DNA from 2 places in the Enterobacter sp. ECC-175 genome. Region 2 is predicted to be linked to the other one. Evidence: predicted binding sites of a transcription regulator. Region 2 holds the regulator's gene; the other holds the start of a gene.

Region 1 (10,625 bases), 1.8 Mb from region 2:
TCAGGATCTTACCGCTGCTTGGCGCAATCAGGCGGTTAATCATCTTAAGCGTGGTGGTTTTGCCGCAGCCGGACGGGCCGAGCAGGACGCACATTTCACCTTCCGGCACGTTCAGATTAACGTTGTCGACGGCCTTAAACGTCTGGCCGTGCTTCTGTGAAAATTGCTTGGTGAGGTTTTCCAGTTTTATCATTATCGAATCCCCTTTGGAGTCAGAGCCACCTGCAGACGGTGCAGCAGCCAGTCGAGCACGATGGCTAAAAGACAAATCATCAGCGCGCCCGCAATCAACATACGAATATCGCTCCCGCCGATGCCGTTAAGCAGCAGCAGGCCAAGGCCGCCCGCGCCGATGACGGCGGCAATTGCCATGACGCCGATATTCATCACCACGGCGGTGCGGATCCCGCCGAAAATGACCGGCAGCGCCATCGGGATTTCAACCCAGCGCAGGCGCTGCCAGAAGGTCATCCCGATGCCGCGGCCCGCCTCGCGCAGGCCCGGCGGCAGGCTGTCCAGCGCCGTGTGGGTGTTACGCACAATTGGCAGCAGCGAATAGAGAAACACCGCGGTCACGGCGGGCAGGGCGCCAATCCCCTGACCGATTAGCGAAAAGAGCGGGATCATCAGGCCAAACAGGGCAATAGACGGAATGGTCAGCACGATGGTCGCAATCCCCAGCACCGGCGTCGCCAGCCATTTGTGCCGGACGATTAAAATCCCCAACGGAACGCCGATGATAATCGCCAGCCCCACGGCCAGCGCTACCAGCCACAGGTGCTGCAGCGTCAGCGTTAAGAGATAGTCCCAGTTATCAATAATGTAGTGAATCGTCTCCATAGCGCCTCCTACAGCAACTGTTTGCTACGCAGGAAATCACGGGCGACCTGCTGCGGTGACTGATGGTCAATATCCACCTTCTTGTTTAGCTCGGTGATGACGTCGTTATTGAGCTGGGCGGAGAGGGTGTTAAGCGCCTCTTCGAGGCCCGGATTGGCCTCCAGCGTGTCTTTGCGCACCACCGGGGTAACCGCATAGCTCGGGAAAAAGCCTTTATCATCTTCCAGCACCTTCAGGTCGAAGCCCTTCACGCGGCCGTCGGTGGTGTAGATGAGGCCAGCGTCAACGAAGCCGTCGCGCACGGCGTTATACACCAGGCCCGGGTCCATCTGGCGGATCTGCGGGCGATCCAGCGCCATGCCATACGCCGCCTGCAGCGGCTTCATGCCGTCGCTGCGCCCGGCAAACTCCAGGTCCAGCCCGAGCAGCCAGTTGTTGTCCGGGTCGGTTTTACGAACCTGTTCAATCTTTGCCACCATCTCCGACATGGTGTTGATATGCTCCGCTTCGGCGCGCTTGCGCTGCATCGCGAAGGCGTAGGTGTTGTTCATGTCCGCGGGCTTGAGCCACACCAGGCCGTGCTTCGCGTCCAGGCGTTTCACGGTCTCGTAGGACTCCTCTGGCGACATACGCTTGTTGATGTGGTTGAAGATAATCAGCGACGTACCGGTGTATTCCCAGGTCATGTCAATCTGCTTGTTGATCATCGCGTTGCGGGAGATGACGGTGGCGATATTGGTCTGCGGCTGTACCTGAAACCCTTTTTTCTGCAGATATTGCACGGTCATCGCCGAGAGGATGTGCTGCTCGGTAAAGCTTTTGGTGGCCAGGATCAGCGGGGCGGCGAGCGCCTGGCTGGAGAAGAGCGCGGCGGCGCACAGCGCCGTCAGGCTGGAAAACAGTCTCATACACAGCTCCTTGTTATTGTTATCGGGCGAGGTGCGGGCTCATCAGGCGGCCCAGCGCGGCCAGCAGCGTATCCAGAATCAGAGCGAACAGGGCGGTGGCCGCCGCGCCGAGGATCAGCGTCGGGAAATCGTTGAGGTAGATGCCCGGGAAAATCAGCTCGCCGTAGCTGCTGGCGCCGATCAGGAACGCCAGCGGCGCGGTCCCCACGTTAATCGCCGTGGCGATGCGGATGCCGGACAGCATCACCGGCCACGCGTTAGGGATTTCAACCTGGCGCAGGCGCTGCCATTTGGTCATGCCGATGCCGTTTGCCGCTTCGAGCAGCGACGCGGGCACGGAGCACAGCCCGGCGTAGGTGTTTCTGACGATAGGCAGCAGCGAGGCGAGGAACAGGGCGATGATCGCCGGCTTATCGCCGATCCCAATGACCACCATCGCCAGGGCGAGGACCGCCAGCGGCGGAAGCGTGTTGCCGACGTTAAAGATCTGCATCACGTATTCCGCAACGCCGCGCGCCGCCGGGCGGCTCAGCAGAATGCCGCTCGGAATACCGACCAGCAGCGCGAAGAACATGGATGAGAATACGAGGATCAGGTGCTGTTGCCCGAGGTAGAGCAAATCAACCTGACGCGCCTTGATCGTTTCCAGCCCAATTCCCCAGACGAGGAGGGCGAGGACCACGATAATCGCGCCGACGAAGAGCAGCGAACGTTTAAGTAATGGGTGCATTGCGGTGTGTCTCCCTGTGCGCATGCGTTATAGCAACCGCCGGTTGCCTGTTGTTATGCCATGTTTCGGCAGGGGTCATTCAGCTATAGCAAGGGAATGGGAAGGGTTCCAGCGAAGGGGTAAAAAGAGTAACCCTATGATAGTAAGGAGATCTTAATTTAAGCCTTATGGGATAAGGGCTGTCAGCGGGTGGGCAGAATAGTCTTAAAGAGAGTCGCCTAAGGTGACGTTGTCACTTTAGGCGTGCAGGATGTCATTATCGGCCGACCGCTGCGCGCACCTTTCGGACGCGCCATGAGATGCGGGCAATCGAGAACGCGGCGACGAGGACCAGCATTATTCCCAGGGCAAGCATGGCGTTAAATCCAAACCCTCTGAAAAGGAGCAGTCCCGCAATACCGCCGGTAATAAACGAAAAAAGGGTCGTCAAATGGGTTTTGAGCTGGCTCTTTTGGGCCGCCGAATCTTTAGAGTAATCCCGACGGAGCATGGCAACCGCAACGGAGGCCAGAGATATGCCCGCATCGGTCAGCGTGCCGGTAATATGCGTCGAGCGTACCCGCCCCCCAGAAAGCTGAGTCGAGGTGGAATTATGGACGCCCATCAGCCCGCAGAGGAAAATAATAATTTCACGGTTCGTGGCGAATGAATGAAAATAGATTTCGTACAGCGACACGCCCGCCAGCAAGAGACCTTCAGCAAAAAGAACCTGACTGAATATCAGCCGAACGTTGTGGATTATTCCCCAAAGGACAGTGATTCTCGCAATAATTGCGCCCGTGACAAACGACAGGATAATGGCGCTAAAGAATAGAATGTCGCTAAGATCGGTAGAGGAGACTTCGCTGGACAACTGTGAGGTGTTGCCCGTCATATGGGAAGGGAAAAAGCCAAAAGCCCCCAGCGCGATAGCATTCAACACGCCCGCTGAGGTTGCCAGCCAGAGCGCGAGCCGGCGATCTTCCCCATGCGTTCGTTCTTTCTTTAGTTTAATCAGCAAAGAATACCTCCGGATTAAGCTTTGCCTGATCTCTCACGCTAGCAAAACGATGCTGCTGGCTGACCAGGATATTGCTTAATTATTATTTGATCGGAAAGTATTCGAGGTTTTGTAATTAATTAAACGCTTACGGTGAATATGCGTGACCGGATGCTAAAGGGTAAGCAAAACTGAACTCAGAGGGCCGACCCTTGGCGTGCGCATCTTACTCCGTCTGGTCTGTAACCGTTTCGGCGTTAAGTTCAGGGAGTTTGCTGGTGCGCAGAATATGTTGCACGGTCTCTTTGTGCTCGGCGAAATAGAGCCCGAGATCCTCCGCCTGCGTTTCGTCCATTTGTATTCCGCTTTGCAACAGCCATTCGGTGAAGGCGTCTGCCATGTCGAGCAGTTTGTCGTGAGCGTCGGCCTCTTTCTTCGTGGCAAATGTCATTTTCTCTTCACCTTTTCTTACGACAACATATTTGATTTCAACAGCCATGATGAACCCCTTATACTGTAATTATATACAGTATATCAGCTTAATGTATCCGTTGCAGCAGAAATGTCATTATAAGACATGCGGCGAGCTAGCTGGCTTGCACATCGGGATGCGCAAGCCAGCGTCTATTAGCGGTACAGCGTTTTTTCAGCAACGGGGATAAGCAGGGTGGACTGCCAGTCCGCGAGCGTCAGCTGGGTGAGCCTGCCCAGCGCGGCATAGAACGGATGCCCGGCGTGGTCGATAAACTCGGAAAGGAAACGCGCGCTCCACGGCAGCAGGTGCCAGGCGAGGAGCTGGTCCCGCTCGGCGTCGCGCCCGTTTTCTGCAAGCCACGCGGCCAGCAGCAGCAGTGTGCCAAAATGGTCTTCCGGCTCATTCTGCTGGACCTCGAAGGCGATATTGTTTTCGCGCATCCACTGGCGTAGGGCCAGCGTAGAGTCGCCAAACAGCACGGACTCGCGGTCCAGCCAGACGGACCCCCACGGCGGCGCAGGCAGCGCGTACGGGCCGATAAACAGGCGCTGCCAGGCGTCTGGCAACGCTTCATCGGAAGGGGTTCTGAACGTATCGGCCACAGGCTGCAGCGCCTCGTTTGCCAGCGGCCAGTCCTGAACCCAGTCTCCCGCCGTCAGCGCATTCACCAGCGGTGCCGCCTGCTCGCTATCAGGCGCAAAATAAAACAACGCGCCCAGCACGCGGGCGCTAAAGGCAAAGGCTTTACGGTCTTCTACTTCACTCATTACTGCATTCCTTACTCGCGCGGGGGTCACCCGCGCGCTTATGTTAACCCGCGATGGCCGTTCCAACGGTCATATGCAGACCGTAGAAAAGGCCGCGGCCAATCAGCTCGCCCAGTACGACCAGAACAACGCCGACAGCGAGACCAAACGCTTTTGGCTCCCGGTGACGAATCAGCGGACAGAGCCAGCAGCCCAAACCGGCAGCAACCAGCACAATACGCCAGACCTGGAGCGTACCATAGTCGGGGAGCAGGGCGCTGGCCTGCTGGATAGCGCTGTGGATCGTGGACAGATCCTGACTTTGCAGCACAATAACGGCACAGCTCGCCAGCAGCGCCAGCGCGCTGACGGCTGCCGCCAGCGTGCCTTTGTACGTTGCGTTCGCCGCGCGCAGCAGCAGCGCCGCCAGCAGTGGGCCACCCAGCGCCGCGGTCAGGAAAAAGGCGGCGGTAGTGTAACCCGTATACCACGTTGGCACGGTGTCGATCTGATACACGCGCGTCATGGCCCAGATAAAAATAATCCCGAGGAGCTGGCTCACCGCCATCCAGATCTTGCCGAGCGCGGGCGGCATTTTACCGATAACCGACAGCAGCCACCAGAATCCCCCGACGGCGAAGAAGAGTGAGCCCGCGGCGATCTCATTGCTGAGCGCCGAGTCGACCACGCGGTTCAGGGAGTTAAACGCGCGCAGCGGCGAGCCGAGGTGCAGCACCGAGGCCATAAACCCGACGCCCATCACCACCCAGAGAAAGAACATGCTGCGAACGATCCGCGCTTTCAACGCCGCGTCTTTTTCGTAAAGCCAGGCCAATCCGGTGACGATTAACGCCCCGGCCACGCACTGCCCAAATACGGTGAAGATCACCAGCGGCCATTCGTGCCATCCACTTCCCATCTCACACCTCCTTCGGGTTTGCCAGGTAGCCGGTGGTGTCACCCGTCGGACGGCTATTGGCGTTAGGTTTAATCACAATGCTTGGCTTCGTAAAGTGCGCGGACGGCAGCGGCGCGACCGCCGCCAGCTGGCCGTGCTTTTGACGCAGCTCATCAATCGGGCCGAAGTCCAGCGCGCGCAGCGGGCAGGACTCGACGCAGATCGGCTTTTTGCCGTCGGCGACGCGGGTATGGCAGCCGTCGCACTTGGTCATGTGGCCTTTGGCGGCGTTGTACTGCGGCGCGCCGTACGGGCAGGCCATGTGGCAGTAGCGGCAGCCGATGCAGACGTCCTCGTTTACCACCACGAAGCCATCTTCACGCTTGTGCATCGCACCGCTCGGGCAAACCTTGGTGCAGGCCGGGTCTTCGCAGTGGTTGCAGGCAATTGACAGGTAATAGGCAAACACGTTCTGATGCCAGACGCCGTTATCTTCCTGCCAGTCGCCGCCCGCGTATTCGTAGATACGGCGGAAGCTGACGTCCGGGGTTAAGTCCTTGTAGTCCTTGCAGGCCAGCTCGCAGGTTTTGCACCCGGTGCAACGGCTGGAATCAATAAAAAATCCATACTGGGTTGTCATGTGCTATTCCTTACGCCTTCTCGATCTGCACCAGGTTGGTGTGCTGCGGGTTGCCTTTTGCCAGCGGCGACGGGCGATGCGTGGTTAAGGTGTTGATGCACGAGCCGTGGTCTACGCGATCCCCGTTCATGTTGGCATCGTGCCAGGCGCCCTGGCCCATGGCGCTGACGCCCGGCATGATGCGCGGCGTCACTTTTGCCGGAATGCGCAGCTCGCCGCGGTCGTTGTAGACGCGAACCATATCGCCGTTCTTAATGCCGCGTTTTTCGGCGTCGACAGGGTTTAGCCACACCTCCTGACGGCAGGCGGCCTGTAGCACGTCGATATTGCCGTAGCTGGAGTGGGTGCGGGCCTTGAAGTGGAAGCCGAACAGCTGCAGCGGATAGGTGCTGCGCTCAGGCGCGTCCCAGCCGTCGAAGGTCGAGGCATAGACCGGCAGCGGGCTGATGGTTTCGTCTTTTTCCAGCTCCCAGGTGCTGGCGATGCTGGCCAGCCTGCTGGAGTAGATCTCAATTTTGCCCGACGGCGTTTTCAGCGGATTGGCCTGCGGATCTTCGCGGAATTTCCTGTAAGCGACAAAATGCCCGTTCGGGTCTTTGCGCTTGTAAATTCCCATTTGCTTGAGCTCTTCGTAAGACGGAAGCGCCGGATCTTTCTCGAGCATTTTGGCGTAAAGGAATTGCAGCCACTGGGCCTGCGTGCGGCCTTCCGTAAACTGCTGATACACGTCCGGGCCGAGGCGTTTTGCCACTTCGCTCATGATCCAGTAGATCGGCTTGCGCTCAAACTTCGGCGCGGTGACCGGCTGCAGGAAAATCAGATACCCCATGTTTCCGGCATAGTCGTTAGGAATAATGTCTTCCTGTTCAACGGTCATCAGGTCCGGCAGGAGTATGTCGGCATACTTTGCCGAAGAGGTCATAAAGTTGTCGATGACCACAATCATTTCGCACTTGCTCTCGTCCTGCAAAATGTCGTGGGTCTTGTTAATGTCGGAATGCTGGTTGGTGATGGTATTACCGGCATAGTTCCAGATGAACTTGATGGGCACGTCAAGCTTGTCTTTACCGCGCACGCCGTCGCGGGTGGCGGTCATTTCGGGCCCGCGGGCGATGGCGTCCGTCCAGCTAAAGCATGAAATCTGCGTTTTCACCGGGTTATCCGGCAGCGGCATACGCTCGATGGTGATGGTGTAGGTGGATTCGCGCGCGCCGCTGTTGCCGCCGTTAATCCCGACGTTGCCGGTTAAGATCGGCAGCATGGCGATGGCGCGAGAGGTGAGCTCACCGTTTGCCTGGCGCTGCGGGCCCCAGCCCTGGCAGATATAGGCCGGTTTTGCGGTGCCGATTTCGCGCGCCAGCTTGATAATACGGTCGGCGGGGATGCCGGTGATGCGCGAGGCCCACTCCGGCGTTTTCGCCGTGCCGTCTTCGCCCTGGCCGAGGATATAGGCTTTATAGTGGCCGTTGGCGGGTGCGCCTTCCGGCAGCGTTTTTTCGTCATAGCCGACGCAGTACCTGTCGAGGAAAGGCTGGTCGACGAGGTTTTCGTTAATCAACACCCACGCGATGCCCGCGACCAGCGCCGCGTCGGTGCCCGGACGAATCGGGACCCACTCGTCTTCGCGCCCGGCAGCGGTGTCGGTATAGCGCGGATCGATAACGATCATCCGGGCATTAGAGCGCTCGCGCGCCTGCTCAAGGTAATAGGTGATCCCGCCGCCGCTCATGCGCGTTTCGGCCGGGTTGTTGCCGAACATCACCACCAGCTTCGTGTTTTCGATGTCCGAGGTGCTGTTACCGTCATTGCTGCCGTAGGTGTACGGCATGGCGCAGGCAATTTGCGCGGTGCTGTAGGTGCCGTAATGGCTCAGGAAGCCGCCGTAGCAGTTCATGAGGCGCGCCACCAGCGAGGCGTAAGGCGAGGAGCGGGTGATGTTACCGCCGACGATGCCGGACGAGTAGTTAATGTAGACCGCTTCGTTACCGTATTTTTCCACCACCCCCTTCAGGCTGGCGGCTAGCGTGTCCAGCGCTTCATCCCAGCTGATGCGCTCAAACTTGCCTTCGCCGCGCTTGCCCACGCGCTTCATCGGGTAGTTGAGGCGGTCAGGATGATTGATGCGACGGCGAATAGACCGTCCGCGCAGGCAGGCGCGAACCTGATGATTGCCGTAAATATCATCCCCGGTATTGTCCGTTTCGACCCAATACACCTCGTCGTCACGAACGTGCAGGCGTAGCGCACAGCGGCTGCCGCAGTTAACGGAGCAGGCTCCCCAGACGACCTTATCTTCAGAAGGGTGAACGGCGCTTTGCACCGCCGCCGCCGCGCTTTTTAAGCCGAAAGGTAACGAAATCCCGCCCGCGGCGAGGGCGAGCGATCCTATAGCGGTGGATTTAACCAGAGAACGGCGGCTAATGCCGCCGTGATGTTCAACATCAGACATGACTCACCCCATCATTGATAGTCGTATTATTTTCGCCCGTGATGATAATCGGGCTAATGGTGGGGTGAATGGTACTTATTTGGAGGTATTAAATATTAATCCTCGTCAATTCAAGGGTATTGATGGGCAATTTTATTGCGGTTCTGCGGGCGCGTTCTCCTGGGTGCCCGCGCCGCCTGCCGTTTCGTTGCCGCCGCCTGTGCGGGTGTACAAAATCTTGAAGGTGTCGTTGGCGCAATGCCCAACAACCTGCGCGTCAGGACGATCCGCCTGATCGTTTGGCACGATGTTGAGGGTAAAGCCAGATTCCGGCACGCCGTTATTGATAATTTTCTGCTGAATATCGCTCTTAACGCGTTCGCAGGAATTCGGGGCGGCCAGAAGGGCCGGTGAAGCGCTCATTAGCAGCAGGGCGGTAATCCAGGGTAACCGTTTCATCTTTAGCTCCTTTTATCTGTGTGTAGATTAATTTTAGCAGGGTTCGTGTAAACATCTGTATTTGCTAATATGATTGGGAATAATCTCCCTGTATCGGTACATGACGTGAAGAAATATGCAGCAATAACGCTTCTGGCAGCGGCGCTGGCAGGCTGTGACAACAGCTCCGCACCGCTGTCGTTTACGCCTGAAATGGCGAGTTTCTCCAATGAGTTTGATTTTGATCCCCTTCGCGGGCCGGTCAAAGACTTTTCCCAGACGCTTATCAACGACAAGGGCGAAGTTTCCAAGCGCGTGACGGGGTCGATGTCCACCGAAGGGTGCTTTGATACCCTCGAGCTTCACGATCTGGAGGCTAATACCGGCGTTGCGCTGGTGCTGGACGCTAACTTCTACGTGGATGCGGAAACCCAGGAGCGAAAGGTGAAGCTTCAGGGCAAATGCCAGCTGGCCGAACTGCCGTCGGCGGGCGTGACGTGGGAGACCGACGACAGCGGTTTTGTGGTCGCCGCGCACGGCAAAGAGATGGAAGTGAAATATCGCTACGACGCGGACGGCTATCCGCTGGGCAAAACGACCGTCTCCGGCGACCAGCACCTGTCCGTCCAGGCCATTCCGTCCAAGGACCTTCGCAAGCGTATGGATTACACCGCCGTAAGCACGCTGAATGAAAAACCGCTGGGGAACGTGACGCAAAGCTGCGATTACGATCGCCATAACAACCCGGTTAGCTGCGATTTGCTGATCGTGGACGACAGCGTTAAACCCGCCGTTGAGCGCAAGTACACCATTAAAAACAGCATTGATTACTATTAATGCCTGCCGTGCAAAAATGGCTCGAGGTGAATAGCGGCACCGCAAAACAGAAAATAGCGCTCAAAGATGAGCGCTATTAATATTATTGAGCCTGACGCCTCCTGGTAATTATCTTTTTATCGATGCGAAATGAACTGCATATAAGCGCAATATTCTACGGGCTTATTTCACTTTAAGCTGGCGAGAATGATTTTCTTTCAGACAGGCGCGTTATTATTGCACCCGTCGTTGGCTTTTAATCAGTGCCTCGCTTATTTCTTTGTTTTATATATTCGCTAATAAATACAGTTGGTTATGTATTGCAGGGTGCTGGACTGTATTTCGGTTTTTTATGCGGTGCCGGGGTTATGGCCTGCGGGGCGCCATGCGTTAAATTAATTCGGCTCGCGTTGTGATAATTCCCGTCAGGTTGTTATTTCATAATGTAGCAATTATCCTAGCCGCCGCTATCGCATACATTATTTCCATCTGCGTTATCAACGTCATGACCTATTTCCGCACGCTGGCTATTTGAGCCAGGGCGCTGGCATGGATGATATTCCGTGCCTTTCAGGGACGGAAGTCAGCCTCGGGCATGTGCCCGGTTAATAAGCCTGAATAATCAGGTTCAATCAGTCATTCATTGAATGAGGAGCATAAATGAAAAAGACGCTTTGTGCAGTTCTGGCTGCGCTGACCCTGGCAGCAGCAGCGCCATCCGCTGTTG
Region 2 (10,625 bases):
TCGCCTGGATAGTCATCGACAGCGTGCCGGTCTTTGGATCGAGCAAACGTCCGGTGCGGGAACGTCCGCCCTCGACGAAGTATTCTACGGAATAGCCGCGGCTGAAAAGCTCGCCGAGGTATTCACGGAAGACGGTCGAGTAGAGCTTGTTGCCCTTAAAGGTTCGACGAATAAAGAATGCGCCCAGGCGGCGGAAGATCGGGCCCGCTGGCCAGAAGTTCAGGTTAATACCGGCCGCAATATGCGGCGGCACCAGCCCCTGGTGGTAAAGCACGTAGGAGAGCAGCAGGTAGTCCATATGGCTACGGTGGCAAGGCACGTAGACAATTTCATGGCCGTCATGTGCCAGCTGGCGCACGCGCTCGGCGTTATGGACGTTAATCCCCTGATAGAGCCGGTTCCAGGTGAAGCCCAGAATGCGGTCAGACAGGCGAATCATCTCGTAGGAGAAGTTCGCGGCGATCTCTTCCATCAGCGCGATGGCGTTCTGCTGGGCCTTCTCGTGGGAGATTTTCTTGCTGCGCGCCTCGTCTTCGACGGCGCGGGCAATCGCTTTAGAGGCCAGCAGCTTGTTGAACAGATCCTGGCGCGCAGGCAGGCGAGGGCCAACCGCGGCGAGACGCTGACGCGCAAAGTGCATACGCGCCACGCGCGCGAGCTTTTGTGCGATGATCTTGTCCGTTCCGTGCTCGTCCGCCATGCGGCGCAGCGAAACAGAAGGGGAGAAACGCACGAAGCTGTCGCGTCCCAGCCAGGAGACGGCGAAGAATTTTTGAATGCCGTTAAGCATGCGCAGCGGCGGATTCTCTTCACCCTTTTCACGGCCCGGTCGGCGGCCAAACATCACGGAGACCGGCACCATCTGCACGTCCAGATCGGGATTGCTGCGGTGCAGATCGAGGTAGTCGTGGAACAGCTTGATCGACTCTTCTTTCGGCGTGTAATAGGTAAACACGCGCGGCCCGCCGTGAATGAACACATAGCGCGGCAGCAGCGTACCGTCGACTTCCAGCGGTTCAAGCGGGTCAGGCAGATCGTGCGCCAGGCACTGCGCGCGAAGCGTTAACAGGTCAGCCTTCGAGTTATAAGGCAAAACGTACATAATGGGGCGCGAGGTATCGAGCCCTAATTCCAGCGCGGGTTCTGCTGGGATAGACTTACTTTTTACCAGTACGCTTAATGGTAAATTAAGTAATTTGTAGTAAATTCGTGGCCAGCCGGACATAAACGATGTAAAGCCTCTGGTTAATAATGCAATTGCGGCGCAAGGATAACAGAAAGCGCGCAAAATTTCTGTTGTTACCCGTCATACTTCAGGTGGCAGCAAACGCGCTGCGGCTGTAGTTATTGACGCTCTTTCCAATAAAAGGTTCTTTTAATGGCCAATAATACCACTGGGTTAACCCGAATCATCAAAGCCGCCGGCTATTCATGGAAAGGTTTCCGTGCCGCATGGCTCAATGAAGCCGCTTTTCGCCAGGAAGGGGTCGCCGCTATCGTCGCGGTTATCATCGCCTGTTTCCTGGATGTTGATGCAATAACTCGCGTACTTCTCATCGGTTCGGTGCTTTTGGTGATGATAGTGGAAATTCTCAATAGCGCTATTGAGGCGGTTGTTGACCGTATCGGTTCCGATTTCCACGAGCTTTCCGGACGCGCAAAAGACATGGGGTCTGCTGCTGTACTGCTGGCGATTATCGTCGCGGCGATAACCTGGGTCACGCTGCTTTGGTCGCATTTCCGATGAGCCTCGAGAAATAATTAAGTCCCTGGTTTTTTGTGCAGTTTTTGGTTCCAAATTCGCCTTTGACTGTATATACTCACAGCATAACTGTATATACACCCAGGGGGCGGAATGAAAGCGTTAACGACCAGGCAGCAAGAGGTGTTTGATCTCATCCGGGATCATATCGGCCAGACGGGTATGCCACCCACGCGTGCGGAAATCGCGCAGCGTCTGGGCTTCCGTTCTCCAAACGCTGCCGAGGAACACCTGAAAGCGCTGGCACGTAAAGGCGTGATTGAGATCGTCTCCGGCGCGTCTCGCGGTATTCGTCTGCTTGTCGAAGAAGAGACGGGTATTCCGCTGGTTGGCCGCGTTGCAGCCGGTGAGCCGCTGCTGGCGCAGCAGCATATTGAAGGCCACTATCAGGTCGATCCTGGGATGTTCAAGCCAAGCGCTGACTTCCTGCTGCGCGTTAGCGGGATGTCCATGAAAGACATCGGGATTCTTGACGGTGACCTGCTGGCCGTTCACAAGACGCAGGACGTGCGCAACGGGCAGGTTGTTGTCGCGCGTATTGATGACGAAGTGACCGTTAAGCGCCTGAAAAAACAGGGCAACACCGTGCAGCTTCTGCCGGAAAACAACGAGTTCACGCCGATTGTGGTAGACCTGCGCGAACAGAGCTTCTCCATCGAGGGCCTGGCGGTTGGCGTTATCCGCAACGGCGAATGGCTGTAATCTCTTCCTGACGGGCTGCGGTTTCTCCGCGGCCCGTTTCGTATTATCGTCCCCGGTATTTTCCCATGTCTCTGCTGACGGCTTCCGATAAAGCATTGTGGCGTCTTGCGCTGCCGATGATCTTCTCCAATATCACCGTTCCTCTCCTGGGGCTTGTTGATACGGCGGTGATTGGCCACCTTGACTCTCCCGTGTATCTGGGCGGCGTCGCGATTGGCGCAACGGCGACCAGCTTCCTCTTTATGCTGCTGCTCTTTTTGCGCATGAGCACCACCGGGCTGACGGCGCAGGCGTATGGCGCGAAAGATCCGCTGCGCCTGGCGCGCGCGCTGGTGCAGCCGTTAATCCTGGCGGTGGGCGCAGGAATACTGATTGTCCTGCTGCGCTCTCCGCTTATTGATTTAGCGCTGCATATCGTCGGCGGCAGCGAGGCGGTGCTTGAGCAGGCGAGGCGTTTTCTGGCGATCCGCTGGCTTAGTGCGCCCGCGTCGCTGGCAAACCTCGTTTTGCTCGGGTGGCTGCTGGGCGTTCAGTATGCCCGCGCCCCGGTGATCCTGCTGGTGGTGGGCAACCTGCTTAATATCGTCCTCGATCTGTGGCTAGTCATCGGCCTGCACATGAACGTGCAGGGAGCGGCTCTTGCGACGGTAGTGGCGGAGTACGGCACGCTTCTCATCGGATTAGGGATGGTCTGGCGCGTGCTGGCGATGCGCGGGATCTCGGTTGCGCTGCTGAAAAAGGCCTGGCGCGGCAATATTCGCAAGCTGCTGGCGCTCAACCGCGACATCATGCTGCGTTCGCTTCTGCTACAGCTGTGCTTTGGCGCGCTGACCGTCTACGGCGCGCGGCTTGGGCCTGAGATTGTCGCGGTCAATGCGGTTCTGATGACGCTGCTGACCTTTACGGCCTATGCGCTGGACGGCTTTGCCTATGCCGTTGAGGCGCACTCCGGTCAGGCCTATGGCGCAGGGAAAAGCGGCCAGCTGCGCGACGTCTGGCGTGCCGCCTGTCGTCAGGCAGGGCTGGTAGCCCTCGCATTCGCAGTGGTTTACGCCGGTTTTGGCCAGTCAATCGTTGCCTTGCTTACCTCACTGCCCGCGCTGCGTGAACTGGCCGGTCATTACATCGTCTGGCAGGTAGTGTTGCCGGTGGTCGGCGTCTGGTGTTATCTGCTGGATGGCATGTTTATTGGGGCAACGCGCGGGGCTGAAATGCGTAACAGCATGGCGGTAGCGGCGGTCGGGTTTGGCCTTACGTTGCTCACCGTTCCGTACCTGGGCAACCATGGCCTATGGCTCGCGCTGGCCGTTTTTCTCTCCCTGCGCGGGCTGTCGCTGGCCTTTATCTGGCATCGCCACTGGCGCAACAACACCTGGTTTGTGTCTTCGTAATCGTCGCGATGGTTAAAGATTCTGAATATGAAAACGGCCGCCGAATCCTTAACTACAATTATTATCACGTCCAGCAGAAAAGCACGTTACGGACGCTACTCAATGACGCTTAACACGAGGACACGATTATGAATAAAGACGAAATCGGCGGCAACTGGAAGCAGTTTAAAGGTAAAGCGAAAGAACAGTGGGGTAAGCTGACGGACGATGATATGACCGTCATCGAAGGTAAGCGCGATCAGCTTGTCGGGAAAATTCAGGAACGTTACGGCTACGAGAAAGACAAAGCTGAATCCGAAGTGAAAGACTGGGAAACCCGCAACGACTATCGTTGGTAACCCGGTAAACCCGCAGGTACAAGGATGTACTGTCAGAGGGCGGCGCTAAGCCGCCTTTTCTGTATGCCTAGCGCGGTTTCTTCTTTACCAGAATGGAGTGATCGTGCTGGCAAGCATCCTGATGCTTACAGGATTCAACCTCCACGCAGGCTGAACACAGGCCGTGCGCTTCAATCACATTATGCCGCAGGGCAAAGCCCATTCTGGCCGCCAGAGTTTGCATAATGTCCTCCACGCCTTCCGCGCCTTCTTCCTTTACGGCGCCGCAGCGGTCGCAGATAAACATCGCCGACGTATGGGTTGGCTGGTCGAACAGGTGGCACAGCACGTAGCTGTTCGTGGATTCGACCTTATGCACAAATCCTTGTTCCAGCAGAAAATCCAGCGCCCGATAGACGGTTGGCGGTTTCGCCTGCGGCTCGCTTTCGCGCAGCAGGTCGAGCAAATCGTACGCGCTGATGGCGCCCTGTTGCAGGCTCATCAGGCGCAACACCTCAAGGCGCTGCGGGGTCAGGCGCACATTGCGTTGCGCGCACAGCTTTTCAGCTTGCGCTAACAGCTCCTGCGTTGTGGTCTTATCCATTGGGCACCTCGGATGACGTCAGTGATAAAGACTCACTTTATCATGTTCTGCTTAAAACGCCGAGATCCGCCGGGCTGTGCTATACCTGACGCATCACATTCCGGGAAATGACCTATGAAAAGACCTGACTGTATTCGGCACTGGCGCGACGTAGAAGGCGCAGATGACTCCACCTATCCCGACAGCGATGAGCGTTTTTCCATCGGCGCGCCGCTGGCGCGTCAGCTGGGGCTGAGGCGAATGGGTATCCATCACGAGCGCCTCCCGCCCGGCCGACGCACCTCTTATCCGCATGCCGAAAGCGATGAAGAGGAATTTATCTACGTGCTGGAAGGCTATCCTGAAGCCTGGATCAACGGATATCTGTGGAAGCTGGAGCCGGGCGACAGCGTGGGGTTCCCAGCCGGAACGGGCGTTTGCCACACCTTTATCAATAATACCGACGAAGAGGTTCGCCTGCTGGTGGTTGGCGAAGCAAACAAAAAGCACAACCGCATCTACTATCCGCTTAACCCGGTGTATGCGGCAACGCGTGAGGACCGCTGGGTTGATCATCCTCCTCAGTTTTTTGGCCCGCACGACGGAAAACCTGGGCGAAAATAATTTCCTCTTCTATAAATATTGAGGGCCGTCACATATTACAACAGGCCGCACGGGAAATTTAACTTAGGGAAATAGCGGGTCTTTTGCGTCTTATTCACAGCAATAGTTCGTCCCTGTCTGGGTGATAACAGACAGGGGTTAATTCATAACAAAATTTATGACGAGCATACTGTGAAAAAACATTTTAAATTTTCGATGGTTAGCATTGCTGTCTCCTTTTTTATGGCAAATCAGGCGGGAGCAGCCAATACCTGGGCGGAAGCGCGCAGCGACGCGATGGGCGGTACGGGCGTTGCGGCGGGCAGCTACGGCAGCGGGGCGTTAATCAACCCGGCGCTGCTGGCGAAAGCGAAGCCTGATGATGATGTATCGGTGATCTTGCCTTCAGTCGGCGCGCAAATTACCGACAAGGACAATCTTCAGGACGAGATTGATAACATCAACGACAAAATCAATCACTATAAGGACGTGGTGGACAGCCTTACCCCTGGCGAAATCATTACCAACCCGTTAGGTTCAATCAACCAGTTCCAGGGCGCAGCGAAAGATCTCGCTGATGAACTCGACTACCTCAACGGGAAAACCGCCCGCGCCACGGCGGGCGCGGGAATTGCGGTGAGCATTCCTAACGATGTGTTGTCAGTGGCCTTTATGGCGAAAGGCTATGCCCACGGGCGGGTCAGTTCTTCAATCGATCCGCAGGATATTGATTACCTGCGCGGTATTCAAAACAGCGATCTCGTGGCGGCAGGCGTAGCGCTGGATGCTGCGCTCAACGGCACGGACCAAATTACCAAAAATCTCAACTCAACGGCGTCTGGCCGGGCGGCGATTGTCTCCGACTACGGTATTGCCGTTGCCCGTCAGTTTGACCTGGGTGGCGTGCCGGTATCCGTGGGCGTGACGCCGAAGCTGCAGAAAACCTGGGTTTATAACTACACCACGTCCATTTACGATTACGACAGCAATAAATGGAACGATAGCCGCTACCGCACTGACGATACGGGCTTTAACGTTGACGCCGGTATTGCTGCTGATTTCGGTGAGCACTGGACGGTAGGCCTGAGCGGGCAAAACCTGATGTCGCGCGACATCGATACAAAAGATGTCCGTATCCGCAACGGGCGCACAGGCGAAGTGGTGAGCTATAAAGATACGTATCAGATCCGTCCGCTGGTGACCGCCGGTGCGGCCTGGCACAACGATCTCGTGACCTTAACCGCCGACGGCGATCTCACCGAAACCAAAGGCTTCAAGAGCGAAGATACCTCGCAGTACGCGGGCGTCGGTGCCGAGATTACGCCGCTAAGCTGGCTGGCCGTGCGTGCCGGTTTCCGGGCGGATATGAAAGGAAACGACAGCAACGTCTTTACCGGCGGCCTCGGCTTCGCGCCGTTCAACACGGTCCACGTAGACCTGATGGGCCTGTACGGGGAAGACGAAACCTGGGGCGCAGGCGCGCAGCTCAGCATGACGTTTTAAAGTGCACCGGAGGCGCTGCGCCTCCGGCTTTCCTTTGTGCTATAGTAGCGCCCCTTTTCCACCAGATGCTTAAAACTTCGCCATGTCGTCAGAATTACAGACCGCTTTCCCTGCACACCGTTTCTCCATTGCGCCGATGCTCGACTGGACGGACAGACACTGCCGCTTTTTCCTGCGCCAGCTCTCCCGCCACACGCTGCTGTACACCGAAATGGTGACCACCGGGGCGATTATTCACGGTAAGGGCGACTACCTGGCGTATAGCGAAGAAGAGCATCCGGTTGCGCTGCAGCTTGGCGGCAGCGATCCGGCGGCCCTGGCGCAGTGCGCGAAGCTGGCGGAAGAACGTGGTTACGACGAGATCAACCTTAACGTCGGCTGTCCGTCCGACCGCGTGCAAAACGGCATGTTCGGCGCGTGCTTGATGGGCAACGCGCCGCTGGTCGCTGACTGCATCAAAGCCATGCGCGACGTGGTGTCCATTCCGGTGACGGTGAAAACCCGCATCGGCATCGACGACCAGGACAGCTACGCGTTTCTGCGCGATTTCATCGACACGGTTTCAGGGAAGGGCGAGTGCGAGATGTTCATCATCCACGCGCGCAAAGCCTGGCTTTCCGGCCTGAGCCCGAAAGAGAACCGCGAGATCCCGCCGCTGGACTACCCGCGCGTGTACCAGCTGAAGCGTGACTTCCCGCATCTGACGATGTCGATTAACGGCGGCATTAAATCGCTTGAAGAGGCCAAGGCGCACCTGGCGCACATGGACGGCGTGATGGTAGGCCGCGAGGCGTATCAAAACCCGGGCATTCTGGCGACGGTGGATCGTGAAATCTATGGCGTCGAGGGCGCTGATACTGACCCCGTATCCGTGGTGCGCGCCATGTACCCGTACATTGAGCGCGAGCTGAGCAACGGCACTTATCTCGGCCACATTACCCGCCATATGTTGGGCCTGTTCCAGGGCATACCGGGGGCGCGCCAGTGGCGTCGCTACCTGAGCGAGAACGCGCACAAGGCGGGGGCGGACATCGAAGTGCTTGAACACGCGCTGCGTCTGGTTGCCGACAAGCGCTAAATTTCGCTAAAAGATCGTCAAATTCACCACGCCCTGCACAACGTTGCGGGGCGTTTTGCTTTTAGAACAACGAGTTATTTTTGGCACGTTTCTTGTAATGACAACGGTATCATTCGGGATACGCGTGGGAGAGAACCATGTTAGAACTGCTTTTTGTGATTGGCTTTTTCATGATGCTGCTGGTGACGGGCGTTTCGCTGTTCGGCATTCTGGCCGCCATCGTCGTGGCGACGGTAGTGATGTTTATCGGTGGCCTGTTTGCTCTGACGATTAAGCTGCTGCCGTGGCTCCTGCTGGCGGTTGCCGTGGTGTGGGTAATACGGGCGATTAAATCGCCAAAACTTCCTACTTATCAGCGTAATAACCGATTCCGTTACTAAGGTATTGAGGGGTTCGTCACATACCTGCAACTTTTCCGGCAGCGCGGCTAAGAACAGAATAGGATTTACTTATCGAATCTGTCACTATGTCTGCCGCTACAGAATTCATCGAGCTGTACCCTACATACGGCCGAACTAAAAAAAGAAAGGGCTTCCCACGGGAAGCCCAATTTCTTTTTAGGGCCTAGGGGATCAGCAGGCTCGATCCCTGCGTCGCCCGGCTTTCCAGCACCTCATGCGCGCGCTGCGCCTCGGTCAGCGGGTACTTCTGCGCATCCGCCACGTCCACTTTAATCACGCCGCTGGCGATCAGCGAAAACAGTTCGTTGCTGGCCTCTTCCAGCTCTTCCCGACAGGTGATGTAGCCCTGCAGGGAAGGACGCGTGACGTACAGCGACCCTTTCTGATTAAGAATGCCCAAATTCACGCCGGTCACCGCGCCTGACGCGTTGCCGAAGCTCACCATCAGGCCGCGGCGCTGCAGGCAGTCCAGCGACGATTCCCAGGTGTCTTTACCCACCGAGTCATACACTACGCGCACCTTCTTCCCGCTGGTGATCTCCTTAAGGCGTTCGACGATGCTCTCTTCACGGTAGTTAATGACCTGCCAGGCGCCTGCGTCGAGCGCCCGCTGCGCCTTCTGCGCGCTGCCCACGGTGCCAATCAGCTTCGCGCCGAGCGCTTTCGCCCACTGGCAGGCAATCAGCCCTACGCCGCCTGCGGCCGCGTGGAACAGGAACTGCTCGTCGGGTTTAATTTCGTAGGTTTTGCGCAGCAGGTAATAGACCGTCAGCCCTTTCAGGAATGAGGCCGCGGCCTGTTCAAAGGAGATCGCATTCGGCAGCAGGGCGGCTTTATCCGCCGGAACGTTGTGGACAGAGCTGTACGCGCCGAGCGCCGACTGGGCGTACACCACGCGATCGCCCTCTTTAATATGCTTAACGGCGCTGCCCACTTTCATCACCACGCCTGCCGCCTCGGTTCCCAGCCCGCTCGGCATCGACGGCGGCGGATAGAGGCCGCTGCGAATGTAGGTATCAATGTAGTTGATACCGATAGCTTTGTTTTCGACCTGAACCTCGTTTTCGCCAGGCGCGGCGGGGGTAAACTCCACCGCTTTCAGTACGTCTGGCCCACCATGCTTCTGAAATTCAATGCGCGTTGCCATGCTCCCTCCGTAAGAAAAATATGGTAATCTTTCGACCCACTCTTTATCTCGGTAACTCCATTCACTATGGCAGGAAATAAACCCTTCAACAAACAGACTGAGCCACGCGACCGTGATTTCCAGGTTGCCGGGCTAAAAGTCCCGCCGCACTCGATTGAAGCGGAACAGTCGGTGTTGGGCGGTTTAATGCTGGATAACGAACGCTGGGACGACGTCGCCGAGCGCGTCGTGGCGGAAGATTTTTACACCCGCCCGCATCGCCACATTTTCACCGAAATGGCGCGTCTGCAGGAGTCTGGCAGCCCGATTGACCTGATCACGCTGGCGGAATCGCTGGAGCGTCTGGGGCAACTCGACAGCTGCGGCGGCTTCGCCTATCTGGCTGAACTGTCGAAAAACACGCCAAGCGCGGCGAACATCAGCGCCTACGCCGACATCGTGCGCGAACGCGCGGTGGTGCGCGAGATGATTTCGGTGGCGAATGAGATCGCCGAAGCGGGCTTCGATCCGCAGGGTCGCACCAGCGAAGATCTGCTCGATCTCGCCGAGTCCCGCGTCTTTAAAATCGCCGAAAGCCGTGCAAATAAGGACGAAGGCCCGAAAAACATCGCCGACGTGCTCGACGCCACCGTTGCGCGTATCGAACAGCTCTTCCAGCAGCCGCACGACGGCGTCACCGGCGTCAACACCGGCTATGACGACCTCAACAAGAAAACCGCGGGCCTACAACCCTCGGATCTGATTATCGTTGCGGCGCGTCCGTCGATGGGTAAAACCACCTTTGCGATGAACCTCGTTGAAAACGCGGCGATGCTTCAGGATAAGCCTGTGCTGATTTTCAGCCTTGAGATGCCCTCAGAGCAGATCATGATGCGTTCCCTGGCGTCGCTGTCGCGCGTCGACCAGACCCGTATTCGTACCGGCCAGCTCGACGACGAGGACTGGGCGCGCATCTCCGGCACCATGGGCATTCTGCTGGAAAAACGCAATATCTACATTGATGACTCCTCCGGCCTGACGCCAACGGAAGTGCGCTCCCGCGCGCGCCGCATCGCGCGCGAGCACGGCGGCATCGGCCTGATCATGATCGACTACCTTCAGCTGATGCGCGTCCCGTCACTCTCCGACAACCGTACGC

The links. The regulator LexA, encoded in region 2, represses DNA repair genes until DNA is damaged. The targets are predictions, from matches to a motif close to TNCTGTATGTACATACAGNA.
Region 1: the regulator LexA is predicted to act here: its motif matches at 3,970-3,989, upstream of V1599_RS12695 (YebG family protein).

Annotation. Positions count from the first base shown of each region.
Region 1 covers NZ_CP143776.1:2,651,569-2,662,193, forward strand. The annotation lists gene osmV (osmoprotectant ABC transporter ATP-binding protein OsmV) at 1-193, opposite strand, end outside; gene osmW (osmoprotectant ABC transporter permease OsmW) at 193-840, opposite strand; gene osmX (osmoprotectant ABC transporter substrate-binding protein OsmX) at 849-1,748, opposite strand; gene osmY (osmoprotectant ABC transporter permease OsmY) at 1,768-2,478, opposite strand; gene V1599_RS12690 (YoaK family protein) at 2,735-3,478, opposite strand; gene V1599_RS12695 (YebG family protein) at 3,684-3,956, opposite strand; gene dmsD (Tat proofreading chaperone DmsD) at 4,085-4,699, opposite strand; gene V1599_RS12705 (dimethyl sulfoxide reductase anchor subunit family protein) at 4,743-5,597, opposite strand; gene V1599_RS12710 (DMSO/selenate family reductase complex B subunit) at 5,599-6,216, opposite strand; gene ynfE (selenate/tellurate reductase subunit YnfE) at 6,227-8,665, opposite strand; gene V1599_RS12720 (DUF1161 domain-containing protein) at 8,798-9,103, opposite strand; gene V1599_RS12725 (YnfC family lipoprotein) at 9,173-9,919, shown strand; gene V1599_RS12730 (hypothetical protein) at 10,559-10,625, shown strand, end outside.
Region 2 covers NZ_CP143776.1:878,296-888,920, forward strand. The annotation lists gene plsB (glycerol-3-phosphate 1-O-acyltransferase PlsB) at 1-1,225, opposite strand, end outside; gene V1599_RS04165 (diacylglycerol kinase) at 1,379-1,747, shown strand; gene lexA (transcriptional repressor LexA) at 1,856-2,464, shown strand; gene dinF (MATE family efflux transporter DinF) at 2,530-3,855, shown strand; partial or broken gene V1599_RS04180 (hypothetical protein) at 3,864-3,935, shown strand; gene V1599_RS04185 (CsbD family protein) at 3,984-4,193, shown strand; gene zur (zinc uptake transcriptional repressor Zur) at 4,261-4,776, opposite strand; gene V1599_RS04195 (cupin domain-containing protein) at 4,891-5,379, shown strand; gene V1599_RS04200 (conjugal transfer protein TraF) at 5,575-6,861, shown strand; gene dusA (tRNA dihydrouridine(20/20a) synthase DusA) at 6,944-7,939, shown strand; gene pspG (envelope stress response protein PspG) at 8,077-8,319, shown strand; gene V1599_RS04215 (quinone oxidoreductase) at 8,504-9,487, opposite strand; gene dnaB (replicative DNA helicase) at 9,554-10,625, shown strand, end outside.